Regions from separate parts of the Pantoea sp. SGAir0418 genome, predicted to be linked through region 2. Evidence: predicted binding sites of a transcription regulator. Region 2 holds the regulator's gene; the other holds the start of a gene.
What was found. Region 2 encodes CRP, which controls carbon source genes, mostly activating them, when cyclic AMP is high. Its sites were predicted from a motif close to ATGTGANNNNNNTCACAT; they were not measured.
Positions count from the first base shown of each region.

Region 1: idnD (L-idonate 5-dehydrogenase) is a predicted target of CRP. The motif match lies at 2,669-2,686, and genes of this name have one in related genera.

Region 1 covers NZ_CP027911.1:490,577-496,006, forward strand. Annotated here, with positions in the region: gene C1N84_RS02320 (ATP-binding protein) at 1-1,374, opposite strand, end outside; gene C1N84_RS02325 (hypothetical protein) at 1,402-1,575, opposite strand; gene C1N84_RS02330 (response regulator transcription factor) at 1,875-2,576, shown strand; gene idnD (L-idonate 5-dehydrogenase) at 2,746-3,777, shown strand; gene idnO (gluconate 5-dehydrogenase) at 3,787-4,551, shown strand; gene C1N84_RS02345 (gluconate:H+ symporter) at 4,631-5,430, shown strand, end outside.
Region 2 covers NZ_CP027911.1:306,680-312,109, reverse strand. Annotated here, with positions in the region: gene C1N84_RS01335 (LysE family translocator) at 1-148, opposite strand, end outside; gene C1N84_RS01330 (hydrolase) at 209-1,225, shown strand; gene C1N84_RS01325 (YheU family protein) at 1,228-1,446, shown strand; gene C1N84_RS01320 (phosphoribulokinase) at 1,508-2,377, shown strand; gene C1N84_RS01315 (OsmC family protein) at 2,448-2,852, opposite strand; gene crp (cAMP-activated global transcriptional regulator CRP) at 3,157-3,789, shown strand; gene C1N84_RS01305 (YccS/YhfK family putative transporter) at 3,848-5,430, shown strand, end outside.

The DNA.
Region 1 (5,430 bases), 180 kb from region 2:
ATAGTCGGCAAAAATTTTCGGCACGATCACCGCATCGACCTTGCGCGCCAGCAGCTGGCGCAGCGCATCCAGCGGACGATCGGTATCGCTGACCGACAGGTGCGGATAGTGCTCCTGCAGCCAGCTTTTCATTAGCGGATTTTTTAGCATCAGCGCCGAACCAAACGGAAAGGTGTCGCGCGCCATAATGTTTCCCGGCTGCTGATTGCGGATGATCACCCAATGCGAAACCAGCCACGGACGCGTAATCAGAGCCGGTTGTGCTTCGAACTGTGGCTCCAGAATTTCCAGCGGAAACAGCTTTGGCAGAGGACGTCCGCCGGGGTGTTCATTACTGGCGTGCGCCACAAAATTCAGGCCGGTCTGGCTGGTGATCAGCTCCAGCACGTCCGGCGCCATGCCGCGAAACTGCTCTGCCGGCGTCCGGCTACTGAGCGGTGCCTGTGCCAGCGGCAAGGTGGTCTCGATGTGTATGTTGTTTTGCAGCCACTGCTCTTCGTCGGCGGTCAGCGCCAGCGGATTGCGTTGTAGTACATGATGGGGATCGAGCTGCCAGCGTTTGGCAATCTGCATGCGGATAGACAGCGGAATCTGCGGCAGCGCCTGGTTGATGGCGTCGGCCAGCGCAGGATACAGCGGACTGATGCCGAAACCGACGTTGAGCGGAATCGTATGCTCATCGGCCAGAATAGTAAGCGCGTTGGCAAACAGATAGCGGTTGAGGTGTGTCAGCGTCGCCGCATTTCCCCAGACGCGCGCCGTCTGACCATAAACGGTGGCGGCGACGGCATCATAGTAGCCCGGGAAACGCACCAGCTGCGCGTTTTCGTATGTCTCTTCCAGGTACTGGCGCTGCAGCGGCGTGCCTGACCAGGCGATTTGCTCGGGCATGCCGTTATTGAGAAAAAGGTCGCTGTCGGTCTTCAATCCCATCACGCTGTAATCCAGCATCCACGGGGCGCTGGCCAGCAGCGGCTGCGACTGTGACGATGGCTGGGCGACGTAAATCGCCAGCATATGCATTTCGCCTTTCAGCACCGCCTGCTGCGCGGCGCTATGACTCGGGAAGTGATAAAGCTCAATACTGGTCTCCAGCATGCTTTGAATCAGCGACAGGTAGTCGGCGCTCAGGCCTTCGAAGCGGCGCGTATCGGTATCCATATATATTGGTGGCTGTGATTTACCGGCCACTGCGACTTTAATCACTTTATTTCGAAAGGCAGAAGAGATGGGCTCAGCCAGCTGCAGCGCGGGCTGTGCGGTATCGTAACGCGCTAAAAGCTGCAATGGTTTGACCTGCGCCTGCAGCGCGCCGGCAAAAAAAATAAACAGGACCACGCCCGTCAGACGGATGAAATTAACAGGATTAAACACCGTGCGTTCCTGAAGAAAATAAAGTCATTAATGCCGATAAGGGAAAAGGAGTATAAAGAGATTTTTCCCGCCTGCCTGATCTAATGCCGCATTAAGGATATTTTGCGACCATTCTCGAATGTTTAACTTATTATTAACATCCGTGGTTTTTTTTAGATATTGCTTTTGCTTTGATTTCAAATATTTCAACGGTTTATCCATAAAATGACCTTTCAAGACAATTCTTATGTGGTCCATTCGCAGAGTTACGTCAGAATTTTCGCAGTTTTTCCGGGGCCGCTAACCGCTGCTGTCCATTCATCTGGTAAAACTACCTTTTAATTAGCGGTAATAAGTTAAACGCGTAAGCAAAATTCTAATTTTTGTTAACCTGGTGACGTTTGGTTTAAACCGTTGCAAGCGATTTTCCCGGCAGCGGTCAGCGCATACTTTCAGGTCATTTTCACTGGTGTGGTTATCAGTACTGGACAAAATTGAGACTGTAATAAAGGAATAAAAGAATGGTATATGCACATAATAAACAGGTGCGTGTCGCTGTCCTTGATGATCACCCGATGGTTCGTACCGTTTTCGAGTTATGCCTGAAACACGAACCCGATATTCATCTGGTCGGGACCTGGTCTTCAAGTAATGAATTGTTTAGTCAGCTGCGCAGCACTACGGTGGATGTGCTGGTGCTGGACTTTTTGCTGGGCGAGCGGGAACTGGATGGCCTGGCCCTGGTGAAACAGCTGCGAAATCACTATCCGCAGCAAAAGATATTGATCTCATCGTCCATGGAGAGTCCGGCGATTGTCAAAATGGTGCTGAGCGCCGGCGTTAAGGGCTTTATTGGAAAAAGCCACAATATGCAGGAGATCGTCCAGGCGATTCGTCAGGTGGCGCAGGGGCGGCTATTCCTGTCACAGGAAGTGGCGTACGAGGTGGAAAACCTCTACGTGATGAATGAAGACGCCATCAACGAAAACCTCGATCTCTCCAGCAAAGGCAATATGTATGAGAAGGTCAAAACCCTCAGCCCGCGCGAAGTAGAAGTGGTGCGCTGTTTTCTGGATGGGCTCAGCGTGTCGCAAATTGCCGTGAAGTTTAAACGCAGCCGCAAAACCGTCAGCGGACAAAAGCAGTCGGCGCTGAAAAAGCTCGGCCTGCGCTCAGATTCGGAATTGTTCAAATACAGCCACGACCTGATGTCGGGCAGCTAATCCTTCTTTAAGGCGGTCAGGGATGGCCGCCGTCTGCTTTTCCGCCTCTCTGCATCACGTTCCCGGTAACAGCCGTTTTGTAACATCGCTTTGAGTGATGTTCGTCACAGTTTCGCCGGCCGTATCCCGCTGTGATAGCCCCCATTGCTACAGCACTGAAGGGGCTACGATGAACATTGAAACGCAATCCTGCGTCATTACCGGCAAAAAACAGGTCAGCGTCGCACAGCAACAGGTGCAGTGGGACGGCACCGGCACGCTGGTGCGCATCACGCGCGGCGGCATCTGCGGGTCCGATCTGCACTACTATCAGGAAGGTAAAGTCGGCAGCTTTGAAGTGAAGATGCCGATGATCCTCGGCCATGAAGTGATCGGCTACGTGGTGGAGAGCGACGATCCGCAGCTCCAGCCCAATCAAAAAGTGGCGGTCAATCCCTCAAAGCCGTGCGGCAGTTGTAAATACTGTCTGCGCGAGCAGCAAAATCAGTGCACCTCAATGCGCTTTTTCGGCAGCGCCATGTATCTGCCACACGTGGATGGCGGCTTCACGCAATACAAGGTGGTCGATAGCGTGCAGTGCGTGCCGTTTCCGCAGGAGGCCGATGACAGCGTAATGGTGTTTGCTGAACCGCTGGCCGTGTGCATCCACGCCACGCAGCAGGCGGGCGATCTGAGCGGCAAAACCGTGTTCATTTCCGGCGTCGGGCCGATTGGCTGTCTGATTGCCGCCGCTGCCAAAGCCCGTGGAGCTGCAGAGATTATTTGCAGCGATATCAGCGAACGCTCGCTCAGCCTGGCGCAGCAGATGGGCGCGACCGGGGTGATCCACGCTGCTGACGGTGATTTCATGCCTTACCTTGCAGATAAAGGCTTCTTCGATGTCGCTTTCGAGGCTTCCGGCCATCCATCTTCGCTGCAGCGCTGTCTCGACGTGGTGTGCGCCAAAGGCACGCTGGTACAGGTTGGCATGGGCGGTACGATTCCGGATTTCCCGCTGATGATGCTGATCGCCAAAGAGATCAATCTGGTCGGTTCTTTCCGTTTCACCCACGAATTCAACACGGCGGTTGACTGGCTGGCAGGCGGCGTGGTCAATCCGCTGCCGCTGTTCAGCGGCGAGTATGACTTACAGGATATCGACGCGGCGCTGCAGTTTGCCGGTGATAAAACCCGGGCGGCGAAAGTCCAGTTAACGTTTTAAGGAGTCAGTATGAGTCAGCTATTTTCCCTGGCGGGCAAGCGTGTGCTGCTCACCGGTTCGGCGCGCGGCATCGGTTTTCTGCTGGCGCGCGGTCTGGCGGAGGCGGGCGCGGAGGTGATCATCAACGCCACCACCGAGTGCGGCGCAGAGCAGGGCGCGGCGAAACTGCGCGAGCTGGGTTATCACGCACGGGCGAAGGCCTTTGACGTCACGCAGTCGGCGCAGGTTCAGCAGGCGGTGGAGGAGATTGAAAGTCAGTGGGGCGCGATTGATATCCTGGTGAACAATGCCGGCATTCAGCGCCGCCGGCCGTTTCTCGAGTTTCCCGAGCAGGACTGGAACGACGTGATTGCCGTCAACCAGACAGCGGTGTTTCTGGTGTCACAAACCGTGGCGAAAAGAATGGTGCAGCGTCAGCGCGGAAAAATCATCAACATCGGCTCAATGCAGAGCGAACTGGGCCGCGACACCATCACGCCCTATGCCGCCTCCAAGGGCGCGGTCACCATGCTGACGCGCGGCATGTGCGTGGAGCTGGCACGCCACAATATTCAGGTTAACGCCATTGCGCCGGGCTATTTCGTCACCGAGATGACCCAGACGCTGGCTGACGATCCGGCCTTCACCGGCTGGCTGACCAAACGTACGCCGGCTGCGCGCTGGGGCAAGCCGGAAGAGCTGATTGGCGCGGCGGTGTTCCTGGCGTCGGGCGCATCTGATTTCGTCAATGGCCATCTGCTGTTTGTTGATGGCGGTATGCGCGTCGCCGTGTAATGGCGTGGCGCGGCTGGCGTAATTGCCGGCGCGCGCCTAAACCTTAAACACCCCTCTGTATTCCTAAGGATAATAAAAAATGCCAATAACCATAATTGTGCTGGGTGTGATACTGCTGCTGGTTCTGATGATTGTCTTCAAGGTCAACGGCTTCATTGCGTTGGTGTTTGTCTCGGCGGTGGTAGGTATCGCCGAAGGCATGACGCCGCTCAATGTGATGGCCTCGATTCAGAAAGGTATTGGTTCCACGCTTGGCGGCCTGGCGATGATCCTCGGCTTTGGTGCCATGCTCGGGCGGCTGGTGTCCGATACCGGCGCTGCCCAGCGGGTGGCCACCACGCTGATTGCCGCGTTCGGTAAACAGCGGCTGCAGTGGGCGCTGGTGGTCACCGGACTGATCGTCGGTCTGGCGATGTTCTATGAAGTCGGTTTTGTGCTGCTGCTGCCGCTGGTGTTCACCATCGTGGCGGCAGCCGGACTGCCGCTGCTGTACGTCGGCGTGCCGATGGTGGCAGCGCTGTCGGTGACGCACTGCTTCCTGCCGCCGCATCCCGGTCCAACCGCCATTGCCACCATCTTTGGTGCCAATCTCGGCACCACGCTGCTGTACGGCTTAATCATTACCATCCCGACGGTGATCATTGCCGGCCCGATCTTCTCAAAATTCCTCAAAAGCTTCGAAAAGTCGCCGCCGGAAGGGCTGTATAACCCTAAAATTTTCACCGAAGAGGAGATGCCGGGCTTCTTTATCAGCATCTTTGCTGCAGTGATTCCGGTGGTTTTGATGGCGATTGCGGCAGTTTGCGAACTGACGATGCCGAAAGAGAATGCGCTGCGCCAGTTCTTTGAATTTATCGGCAACCCGGCGGTGGCGCTGTT
Region 2 (5,430 bases):
TGCCAATCATGATACCAATCAGCAGTGGAAAGGTGCGCAGGAAGCCAAAATTAGCACCTGAGGCGGTAAGTAACATATTATTGGGCCCTGGCGTGATGGCCGCGACCCAGAGAAAGCCCAGCATTGATAAAAAAAGACTCAGTTCCATGTATATTCGGGTGCTCCTCACCCAGAAAAGCGAACAACCCATCGAAGCTATCAGCGAGTTATGCATCAGACAAGTACTATCCCAGGCTATTTTGATCGCCCGAGCGGCGAGCGCTTTACCCCGCTGCGCGGCTTCGGCAATGCGCATCTGCAAACGCTGCTGCCGCGCCTGCTGCGCCGGCGCGTCACGCTGCGCCCGCACTGGCAGCGCCTCGATCTGCCGGACGGCGACTTCGTCGATCTGGCGTGGAGCGAAGATCCGGCACAGGCACGTCACAAGCCGCGTATGGTGCTGTTCCACGGGCTGGAAGGCAGTTTCCGCAGCCCGTATGCCCATGGGCTGATGCAGGCGTGTCAGGCGCGCGGCTGGCTGGCGGTGATCATGCACTTCCGCGGCTGCAGCGGCGAGCCTAACCGTCTGCAGCGCATCTATCACTCCGGTGAAACTGAAGATGCGACCTATTTTCTGCACTGGCTGCAGCGCGAATGGGGCACGGTGCCGACTGCCGCGGTCGGCGTTTCGCTTGGCGGCAATATGCTGGCCTGTCTGCTGGGGCTGCAGGGCACGTCGGCCCCGCTGGATGCCGCGGTCGCCATTTCCGCGCCGCTGGCGCTGGAGCCGTGCAGCCAGAAGCTGGACGTGGGCTTTTCACGCTTTTATCAGCACTACCTGCTGACCCAGCTGAAGAAAAACGCCACGCGCAAACTGCGCGCCTGGCCGGGCACGCTGCCGGTCGATCTGACGCAGCTGCGCGCCTTCCGCCGGCTGCGTGAGTTTGATGATGCGATTACCGCCCGCGCCCACGGTTTTATTGATGCGCGCGACTATTATCAGCGCGCCAGCGCCATGCCATTGCTGACCGGCGTGCGCAAGCCGCTGCTGATCATCCATGCTAAAGATGATCCCTTTATGACCGATGCGGTGATCCCGCAGCCGCAGCAGTTGTCTGCCACAATTGAGTATCAGCTGACGCAGCAAGGCGGTCACGTCGGCTTCGTGGGCGGCAGCCTGCTGCGACCCAAAATGTGGCTGGAGCAGCGCGTGCCGGACTGGCTCTCAACTTATCTGGATATGTAACTGTGATTATTCCCTGGCAAGAACTCGACCCGACAACGCTGGAAAACCTGATAGAAAGTTTTGTGCTGCGTGAAGGCACCGATTATGGCGAGCAGGAGCGCAGCCTGACGCAGAAAGTGGCCGACGTGCGCCGCCAGCTCGAGCAGGGCGAGGTGGTACTGGTGTGGTCAGAATTGCATGAATCGGTCAATATTATGCCGCGGCGTGAATTTCGCGGCTAATGCGTCAGGCGGCAATTCGTGTTAACAATGCTCATCGCCGGACTTCACAGGGAGCGCTGTTATGTCAGCCAGGCATCCAGTCATAGCCGTTACCGGTTCCAGCGGCGCCGGAACCACCACCACCAGTCTCGCCTTCCGTAAAATTTTCCAGCAGCTGGATCTGCACGCGGCGGAAGTAGAAGGCGACAGTTTCCATCGCTATACCCGTCCGGAAATGGACATGGCGATTCGTAAGGCGCGCGACCTCGGGCGTCACATCAGCTACTTTGGCCCGGAAGCCAACGACTTCGGCCTGCTGGAGCAGACTTTCCGCGACTATGGTCAGAGCGGACTCGGCCAGTCGCGCAAATATCTGCACACCTACGATGAAGCGGTGCCGTGGAATCAGGTGCCGGGCACGTTTACACCCTGGCAGCCGCTGCCGGAAAACACCGATGTGCTGTTCTATGAAGGCCTGCACGGCGGCGTGGTGACGCAGCAGCATAACGTGGCTGAACACGTCGATCTGCTGGTTGGCGTGGTACCGATTGTTAATCTGGAGTGGATTCAGAAACTGGTACGCGACACCAGCGAGCGCGGCCATTCGCGCGAAGCGGTGATGGATTCGGTGGTGCGTTCGATGGAAGACTACATCAACTACATCACGCCGCAGTTTTCCCGCACGCACCTCAACTTCCAGCGCGTGCCGACCGTGGATACCTCGAACCCGTTTGCCGCGCGTGAAATCCCGTCGCTGGATGAGAGCTTTGTGGTGATCCATTTTCGCGGCCTGGAGGGCATCGCTTTTCCTTATTTACTGGCGATGATCCAGGGCTCGTTTATTTCCCACATGAATACGCTGGTGGTGCCGGGCGGCAAGATGGGACTGGCGATGGAGTTGATCATGACGCCGCTGGTGCAGCGGTTGATTGAAGGAAAACGTATTGAATAGCGCAGGCTAATACGCCAGTTTCGCCGTGAGGAACTGAGATCGGGAGCGCAGGGCCGCGCTCCCGGCTGGATTACAGCTCCACCACTTCGTAGCTGTGCGTTATCTCGACGCCCTTGCCCAGCATGATCGCGACCGAGCAGTACTTCTCCGCGGACAGATCCACCGCGCGCGCTACCGCTTTATCGCTCAGCGCTTTGCCGCTGACAATAAAATGCAGATTGATATGCGTAAAAATGCGTGGCGCTTCTTCGCGGCGTTCCGAGGTCAGTTTGACTTCACAATCGGCGACATCGTTGCGCCCCTTTTGCAGAATCGACACCACGTCAATCGCGCTGCAGCCGCCCGCAGCCATCAACACCATCTCCATCGGGCTGGGCGCTTTATCACCGGAATTGCCGTCCATTAATACCTGATGACCGGATGAGGATTCTCCGAGAAAGGTCAGCCCTTCCACCCATTTCACTCGTGCCTGCATTATTCTTTCTCCTGAAGCGGCGGTTTTGCCGCCAGAGTACGCTTTCACCTGACAAACAGCAATGCAGACGCATCCCCCACCTGCTGAAGCGAGACAACAGGAGACAGGTTGCAAAAGCTATGCTACAAACAGTGCTGAAAATATTTTCGTCACGAAAGACGAAAGCGGGACGAATCAAAAGCATCGCTTACGAATCCACCCCCGAATAACTGTCCCTCACGGGAAACGCTGGACGATTTCACCGCCTGACAGGGAAAACTGCCCCCTGTATTTTGGGCACGATTACAACAGAGGATAATAGCGAATGGTTCTCGGCAAACCGCAAACAGACCCTACACTCGAATGGTTCCTGTCCCATTGCCATATTCACAAATATCCATCCAAAAGCACCCTCATCCATCAGGGTGAGAAAGCGGAAACGCTGTACTACATCGTGAAAGGTTCCGTCGCGGTACTGATTAAAGATGAAGAAGGCAAAGAGATGATTCTCTCCTACCTCAATCAGGGGGATTTCATCGGTGAGCTCGGCCTGTTTGAAGAGGGCCAGGAGCGTAGCGCCTGGGTACGTGCGAAAACCGCCTGCGAAGTGGCTGAAATTTCCTACAAAAAATTCCGTCAGCTGATTCAGGTCAATCCGGATATTTTAATGCGCCTGTCGGCGCAGATGGCGCGTCGCCTGCAGGTAACATCTGAAAAAGTCGGCAACCTTGCCTTCCTCGATGTGACCGGCCGTATCGCGCAAACGCTGCTCAACCTGGCGAAACAGCCTGATGCCATGACCCACCCGGACGGTATGCAGATCAAAATCACCCGTCAGGAGATTGGTCAGATCGTGGGCTGCTCACGCGAAACCGTGGGTCGTATCCTGAAAATGCTGGAAGATCAGAACCTGATCTCTGCACACGGCAAAACCATCGTCGTTTACGGCACCCGCTGATTTCTTCTCACCTACGGCGTGATGGCAACATCGCGCCGTTTCTGTTTACGATGAGCTGATGTGGCGTCGAATCATCTATCATCCGGAAGTTAACTATGCGCTGCGGCAAACGCTGGTGCTGTGCCTGCCTGTGGCGCTCGGCTGGCTGTTTGGCGATCTGCAAAAAGGGCTGCTGTTCTCCCTGGTGCCGGCCTGCTGCAACATCGCCGGTCTGGATACGCCACACAAGCGGTTCTTCAAACGGCTGATTGTCGGCGGCGCACTGTTCGCCAGCGGCAGTTTTCTGATTCAGTACCTCACGGCTTACGCTGTGCCGCTGCCGCTGATTCTGCTGGTGTTGCCGCTGCTGGTGGGCGTGACCGGTGAAATCAGCCCGCTGCATGGTCGTTTGCTGCCCGGCACGCTGATCGCCGCCATCTTTACCTTAAGCCTCGTCGGCCGTATGCCGATGTGGGTCCCGCCGCTGCTGTATATCGGCGGGACGCTGTGGTACGGGCTGTTTAACTGGTTCTGGTTCTGGCTGTGGAAAGAGCAGCCGATGCGCGAGACCCTCAGCCTGCTGTACCGCGAGCTGGCCGATTACTGCGACGCCAAATACACCCTGCTGACGCAGCTGACCGATCCGGAAAAAGCGCTGCCGCCGCTACTGGCGCGCCAGCAGAAAGCGGTCGATCTGATCACCACCTGCTACCAGCAGATGCATATGCTGTCCGCCAGCCGTGATAACAGCCATAAACGCCTGACGCGCGCTTTCCAGGTCGCGCTCGATCTGCAGGAACATATCTCGGTCAGCCTGCACCAGCCGGAAGAGGTGCAAAAGCTGGTGGAGCAGAGCCACGCCGAGGCGGTGATCCGCTGGAACGCGAAAATCATTTCGGCACGGCTGCGCGTGCTGGCCGATGCCATTCTCTATCACCAGCTGCCGGAACGCTTCCACATGGAGAAGCCGCTCGGCGCGCTGGAGAAAATTGCCCGGCAGCACCCGGATAATCCGGTCGGTAATTTCTGCCTCTACCATTTCAGCCGCATCGCCCGCGTGCTGCGCACGCAGAAGCCACTGTACACCCGCGACCTGATGGCCGATCGCCAGCGCCGCCTGCCGCTGCTGCCGGCGCTGCGCAGCTACCTGTCGCTGAAATCTGCCGCGCTGCGGACGGCGGCGCGCTTCGCGGTGATGCTAATGTTCGGCAGCGCGCTGGCGCTGTTCTTCAATATTCCCAAGCCTTACTGGATTCTGATGACCATCATGTTTGTCAGCCAGAACGGCTACAGCGCCACGCGCGTGCGCATTCAGCACCGGGCGCTCGGCACCTTCGCCGGCTTGCTGATCGCCGCGGCGTCGCTGCGCTTTGCTGTTCCGGAGTCGATTGCCCTGCTGACCATGCTGGTCATCACGCTCGCCAGCTATCTGATCACGCGTAAATATTATGGCTGGTCGATGATTGGCTTTACGGTGACGGCGGTGTATTCGCTGCAGCTGCTGTCACTGAATGGCGCGCAGTTCCTGCTGCCACGCATGATGGATACGCTGATGGGCTGCCTGATTGCCTTCGCCGGTATGATCTGGCTATGGCCGCAGTGGCAGAGCGGGCTGCTGCGCAATAATGCGCACGATGCGCTGGAGGCTTATCAGGAGGCGCT